Linked DNA regions of Leptothrix cholodnii SP-6. The protein of the gene in region 1 binds, or shares a complex with, the protein of each later gene. Links are inferred from orthologs where the notes say so. Each region holds a gene or a part of one and is shown on either strand. Other genes may lie near its edges. The genes, in order: cheY and LCHO_RS07970.

What was found.
Region 2: the proteins of cheY (region 1) and LCHO_RS07970 are in contact, whole or in part, in a solved structure (PDB 1A0O), measured with the Escherichia coli proteins. The link is inferred for Leptothrix cholodnii SP-6 from one-to-one orthologs.

Annotation. Positions count from the first base shown.
Region 1 is NC_010524.1:1,066,253-1,069,325, reverse strand. Bases 144-2,898 are described here. They hold cheY (chemotaxis response regulator CheY), read left to right. Parts: upstream 144-1,199; coding sequence 1,200-1,598; downstream 1,599-2,898. Other genes in these bases: LCHO_RS04970 (ferredoxin--NADP reductase), read left to right, coding at 2,449-2,898; LCHO_RS04975 (protein phosphatase CheZ), read left to right, coding at 1,618-2,250; motB (flagellar motor protein MotB), read left to right, coding at 160-1,122; motA (flagellar motor stator protein MotA), read left to right, coding at 144-146. In the rest of the region: more of motA, read left to right, coding at 1-143; more of LCHO_RS04970, read left to right, coding at 2,899-3,073. UniProt on the Escherichia coli protein: Involved in the transmission of sensory signals from the chemoreceptors to the flagellar motors.
Region 2 is NC_010524.1:1,694,702-1,697,984, forward strand. What follows is about bases 91-3,055. They hold LCHO_RS07970 (chemotaxis protein CheW), read left to right. Parts: upstream 91-471; coding sequence 472-2,640; downstream 2,641-3,055. Other genes in these bases: LCHO_RS07965 (response regulator), read left to right, coding at 91-424; LCHO_RS07975 (methyl-accepting chemotaxis protein), read left to right, coding at 2,683-3,055. Also shown: more of LCHO_RS07965, read left to right, coding at 62-90; more of LCHO_RS07975, read left to right, coding at 3,056-3,283. UniProt on the Escherichia coli protein: Involved in the transmission of sensory signals from the chemoreceptors to the flagellar motors. CheA is autophosphorylated; it can transfer its phosphate group to either CheB or CheY.

The DNA.
Region 1 (3,073 bases):
AGGAACTGCAGTGCATCAAGGCCACGCTGCTGGCCAGCATGCAGGGCTACGCGCCGCAGATCGCGATCGAGTTCGGCCGCAAGGTGCTCTATTCGACCGAGCGCCCGAGCTTTGCCGAGCTCGAAGCGCACGTGAAGAAGAAATAAGGAGGCGCACACCATGGCCGGCGACGCGAAAAAGCTCCAGCCCATCATCATCAAGCGGGTCAAGAAGGGCGGCCACTCGGCACACGGTGGCGCCTGGAAGATCGCCTACGCCGACTTCGTCACGGCCATGATGGCGTTCTTCCTGCTGATGTGGCTGCTGGGCTCGACCACCGAGGGCGACAAGAAGGGCATCCAGGACTTCTTCCAGAGCCCGCTCAAGGTGGCGATGTCGGGTGGCGCCGGCGCCGGTGACGCCACCTCGGTGATCAAGGGCGGCGGCACCGACCTCTCGCAGACCTCCGGCCAGGTCAAGCGCGGCGAAGTGCCGAGCAAGAAGACCTACAACGCCGAAGCCATCAAGACCTCGCAGCGCAAGGCCGAGCAGGAGCGCCTCGAAACCCTGCGCCAGCGGGTGCAGGACGTGATGGCCAACTCGCCCAAGCTGGCCGAGTTCAAGAACCAGATCCGCCTGGACATGACCCGCGACGGCCTGCGCATCCAGATCGTCGACGAGCAGAACCGGCCGATGTTCGACAGCGGCGCTTCCGAGGTCAAACCGTACATGCGCGAGATCCTGCGCGCCATCGGCTCGGTGCTGACCGAGGTGCCGAACCGGCTCACGCTCGAGGGCCACACCGACGCCAAGCCGATGGGCAGCGGCGCGGGCTACAGCAACTGGGAGCTCTCGAGCGACCGCGCCAATGCCTCGCGCCGCGAACTGCTCGCCGGCGGACTCGACGACGCGCGGGTGCTGCGCGTGCAGGGCCTGGCGGCCAGCGTGCCGTTCGACCAGCAGGACCCGCTCAACCCGATCAACCGGCGAATCAGCATCATCGTGATGACACGCGAGGCGCAGGACCGGTTCTTCCAGTCGGGCGATGCCCCGCCCGTCGAGCCGGAGGCCCCCGCGCCCACCGGCGAAACGACCGGGTCTGACGCCGCCGCGCATTCAAGTGCCCCGCACGCGAACCGATAAACAGGCATCGATCGCGCTGTTGCACCCAGCCTCCCCGCCATTCACACCGTCCTCACCCGCTACGCCAAGGACCGACCATGACCACTTCATCAGACCTCAAATTTCTGGTTGTCGACGATTTTTCGACCATGCGCCGCATCGTGCGCGGGCTGCTCAAGGAAATGGGCTGCAACAACGTCGAGGAGGCCGAGGACGGCCACGTCGCGCTCAACATGCTCAAGAACAGCCGCTTCGACTTCGTCGTCAGCGACATCAACATGCCGGTCATGAACGGCTTCGAGCTGCTCAAGGCGGTCAAGGCCGACGAGACCCTCAAGCACCTGCCGGTGCTGATGGTGACCGCCGAGGCGCGCAAGGAAGACATCGTGCTGGCCGCCCAGAGCGGCGCGGCCGGCTACATCGTCAAGCCCTTCACCAAGGCCACGCTGGAAGAAAAAGTCACCAAGATCATGCAGAAGCTGGCTGCGACGGCCTGAACCCTCAGGGAGAGCGAACATGAAGATCGAAGACTTTGCCGCGTTTGCACCCCCCGAAGGCGTCGTCACGTCGCCGGAGGTGTTCCAGCAGATCGGCGAGATCACCCGCCTGCTGCACGACACGCTGCAGCAGCTGGGCGTGATGCCCAAGCTGCAGACCGCCGCCGAGGGCCTGCCCGACGCCCGCAGCCGCCTGAACTACATCGCCAACAAGACCTCCGACGCCGCCAACAAGGTGCTGAACTCGGTCGACCACGCCAAGAGCGAGCACCTGCGCATCTCGGCCGACACGCGGGCGCTGGCCGCCGCGCTGGTGGCCGACCCGGTCAAGGCGGTGGCCAGCGGTGCGGTGCTGAACTTCGCGCACGACGTCGAGGCCTCGACCGCACGCATCGACCAGCACCTGACCGACATCATGCTGGCGCAGGATTTCCATGACCTCACCGGTCAGGTGGTCGCCAAGGTGGTCGCACTGGCGATCGACCTGGAAGACAGCCTCGTCAAGCTGCTGGTGCAGGTGGTGCCGCCCGACCAGCGCGACAAGGTCGACAGCTCGGTGCTCAACGGCCCGGTCGTCAACCCCGAAGGCCGCACCGACGTGGTCAGCGACCAGAGCGAGGTCGACGACCTGCTCGCCAGCCTGGGTTTCTGAGCGGCGATCGTGACTGCGGGTATCCTCTAGGGTTGTGCAATCGTCGGCCCTGCCATGAATCTTCATGGCGGCCCGTTGCATCGATGACCCTCGACCGGTCAGGCAGGCCCGTCCTGCTCAGCCGGCTGCGGCTGCGATGGTTCCAGGGCCCCGTCGAATCCGCCAGCGCCCCGCCCGTCCCTGTCACCGCCCGCTGCGATGAAACCATTCAACGAAGAAACCGTCACGTCCGTCCACCACTGGACCGACCGGTTGTTCAGCTTCAAGACCACCCGCGATCCGGCGTTCCGGTTCTCGAACGGCCATTTCGTGATGATCGGCCTGCCGGTCAACGGCAAGCCGCTGCTGCGTGCCTACAGCGTGGCCAGCGCCAACTACGAAGAAGAGCTCGAGTTCTTCAGCATCAAGGTGCCCGACGGCCCGCTGACCTCGCGGCTGCAGCACCTGAAGGTGGGCGACAAGGTGATCGTGGGTCGCAAGCCCACCGGCACGCTGCTGATCGACTACCTCAACCCCGGCAAGAACCTCTACCTGTTCGGCACCGGCACCGGCCTGGCGCCGTTCCTGAGCATCATCCGCGACCCCGACACCTACGAGCGCTTCGAGAAGGTGATCCTGGTGCACGGCTGCCGCGAGGTGGCCGAACTGGCCTACCAGGACCTGATCAAGCGCGAGCTGCCCGAGCACGAGTTCCTCGGCGAGCTGGTCAACGGCAAGCTGCTGTACTGCCCGACCGTCACGCGCGAGCCCTTCGAGCGCCAGGGCCGCATCACCGACCTGATCAACGACGGCCGGCTCTGGAACGACTTCGGCCTGCCCGCAC
Region 2 (3,283 bases), 630 kb from region 1 along the record:
CCCGCCAGCCCCAGCCGAAACCCATACCCCCGGTCAAAACAGAATCTTCTCGGAGCGCGCAATGCATTCAATCCTCGCAGTAGACGACTCGGCCTCGATGCGCCAGATGGTTTCCTTCACGCTCAAGAGCGCCGGCTACAACGTGGTCGAGGCGGTCGACGGCCAGGACGCCTGGGAGAAAGCGGGTAGCCGCAGCTTCGACCTGGTGCTGACCGACCAGAACATGCCTCGCCTGGACGGCATCGGCCTGACGAGGAAGCTGCGCGAGACCTCCCAGTTCAAGAACACGCCGATCCTGATCCTGACCACCGAGTCGAGCGACCAGATGAAGCAGGCGGGCCGCAGCGCCGGTGCCACCGGTTGGCTGGTCAAGCCGTTCGACCCGACCAAGCTGATCGAGGTGATCAAGAAAGTGGTGCGCTGAGCGCACCCCCCCATCGATCGATCTGTCCGGGACCACAGGGATACACCATGGCCGAAATGACCTCCTCCGAGGGAGCCAGCGCAAGCGCGGGCATCGACCTCAGCCAGTTCTATCAGGTCTTCTTTGAAGAAGCCGGCGAGAACCTGCAGCGCATGGAACAGCAGCTGCTCGAACTCGACCTCAGCGCCGCCGACGACGAGGCGATGAACGCGATCTTCCGCTGCGCCCACTCGATCAAGGGCGGCGCCGCCACCTTCGGGTTCAGCGACGTGGCCGAGCTGACGCACGAGATGGAGACGCTGCTCGACAAGCTGCGCCGCCACGAGCTGGCGCCGCATGCCCGCATGGTCGACGTGCTGCTGGCCGCCGGCGACGCGCTGCGCGAGCAGCTCGGCCGCCACCAGGGCAGCGGTGCCGACCCGGTCGACACCACCGAGCTGCTGCTGGCCATCAAGGCGATGTCGTCGGGCGAGGTGCCGCCGGCGCAGCCTGCCGCTGCCGCCTCGGTCGCCGCCGTCGCATCGGTGGCCGTCACGGCCCAGCCGGAGCCCGTGCACGCCGGCCTGCGCGAGCTCGACCTGCGGGTCGGCCCGCTCGACGACCCGAAACAGGCCGACAACCTGCTCGACCTGTTCAAGGAGATCACCGACCTCGGCACCATCGAGCCGATCGACATCGGCCAGGCGGCCGACGGCATGCGCCGCTACAAGGTCGTGACCAGCAGCACCGACGCCGAGCTGCTCGATCTGTTCACCTTCCATGTGGCGCGTGAGCAGGTGCAGCTGCAACCCTTCGGCCCCGGCTACGGCTTCCATGCCGGCAACCCGGGCGTGCCCGAAGGTGCAACGCCGCTCGACATCGAGCCGGCCGCCGAAGCGGCCCCGCACGATCCGGGCTACGGCTTCTTCGACGGTGCGCCAGGCGCACCGGGTGCACGGGCCGCCGCCGCGCCCGCGACGCCGGTGGTCGTGCCGGTCGCCGAAGCCAAGGCCGCGCCGGTGGTGCCGGCCAGGCCGGCCGCGCGCGCCGACAAGCCGGCCTCGGGCGGGCTCGATTCCAGCACCATCCGGGTCTCGGTCGAGAAGGTCGACCAGCTCATCAACCTGGTGGGCGAACTCGTCATCACGCAGGCGATGCTGGCGCAGAACAGCCGCGACCTCGATCCGGTGCTCTACCAGCAGCTGATCGCCGGCCTGAACGACCTCGACCGCAACACCCGCGACATGCAGGAATCGGTGATGTCGATCCGCATGATCCCGATGTCGACCGTCTTCAGCCGCTTCCCGCGCATGCTGCGCGACCTGGCGGCCAAGCTGGGCAAGAAGGTCGAGCTGGTCACGCAGGGCGAGGCCACCGAACTCGACAAGGGCCTGATCGAGAAGATCACCGATCCTCTCACCCACCTGGTGCGCAACAGCTGCGACCACGGCTGCGAGATGCCGGCCGACCGCATCGCCCGTGGCAAGCCCGAGACCGGCATCATCACGCTGAGCGCCTCGCACCAGGGCGGCTCGATCGTCATCGAGGTGCGCGACGACGGCCGCGGCCTGTCGCGCGACAAGCTGCTGCGCAAGGCCCGCGAACGTGGCATCGACGCGCCCGACAGCATGAGCGACCAGGACGTCTGGGGCCTGATCTTCGCGCCCGGCTTCTCGACCGCCGACGTCGTCACCGACGTGTCGGGCCGGGGTGTCGGCATGGACGTGGTCAAGAAGAACATCACCAGCCTGGGCGGCACGGTCGAGATCGATTCGGCCGAGGGCTACGGCATGAGCGTCAAGGTGCGCCTGCCGCTGACGCTGGCCATCATGGACGGCATGAGCGTGGGCGTGGCCGACGAGGTCTACATCCTGCCGCTGGCCTCGGTGGTGGAGAGCTTCCAGGTCACCGACAAGACCATCAAGACCATCGGCGGCACCGGCCGCATCGTGCAGGTGCGCGACGAGTACATGCCGGTGATCGAGCTGGAGAAGGTGTTCGAGGTGCCACGCTTCGACTTCGAGCGCGTCGCCGCCATCATGGTGGTGGTCGAGGCCGAAGGCGGGCGGGTCGCCCTGCTGGTCGACGAACTGCTCGGCCAGCAGCAGGTGGTGGTCAAGAACCTCGAGTCCAACTACCGCCGGGTGCCCGACGTGTCGGGGGCCACCATCATGGGCGATGGCCGCGTCGCGCTGATTCTCGATACCGGTTCGCTGGTGCGTCGTTCGCGCCATTGATCCCCGCGCAACTGCCGAGCCCCAGGGCGACAAGGAGACATGATGTTTGAAAGCCTGCAGACCGTGATGCGGCAGTTCTCGATCCGCCTGCGCATGGCCGGAGCGGTGATCATGGTGCTGGCGCTGTTTGCGCTGTTTGCCGCGCTTGCGCTGGGCATCGGCATGAACCTGCAGCAGCAGAACCGCCATTTCATCGAGCACTCGATGGTCGAGCAGGGCCATGTGACGCAGATCCGCAGCCTGCTCGGCGAGGTGCAGGTGGCCGAGAAGAGCATGGTGATCGACTACGAGAACGCCGAGCTGATGACGGCCCACCGCGCTGCCTGGGACACCGCTGCCAAGGGGCTGCGCGCAGCGCTTGCCGCCATGATGGACGGCGAGGAAGACGCCGACAACCTGGTCGCGCGCGACGCGATCGCCCGGCTCGACGAATACCTCGCCACCACCGGCAAGGCGGTCAGCAACGCCCAGGCGGGTGTCTACGACAGTGCCAAGGCGGTCGACCGGGTGCTCGAGCGGTCCAAGGTGCTGATGGTCGGCGTGGTCAAGAACGTGGCCGAGATCCAGCAGATCGTGGAGGCCGAAGCGGTCGCCACGCAGGCCGAGATCGAGGCCTCGACCCGCACCGCGCTGATGCTGTTCG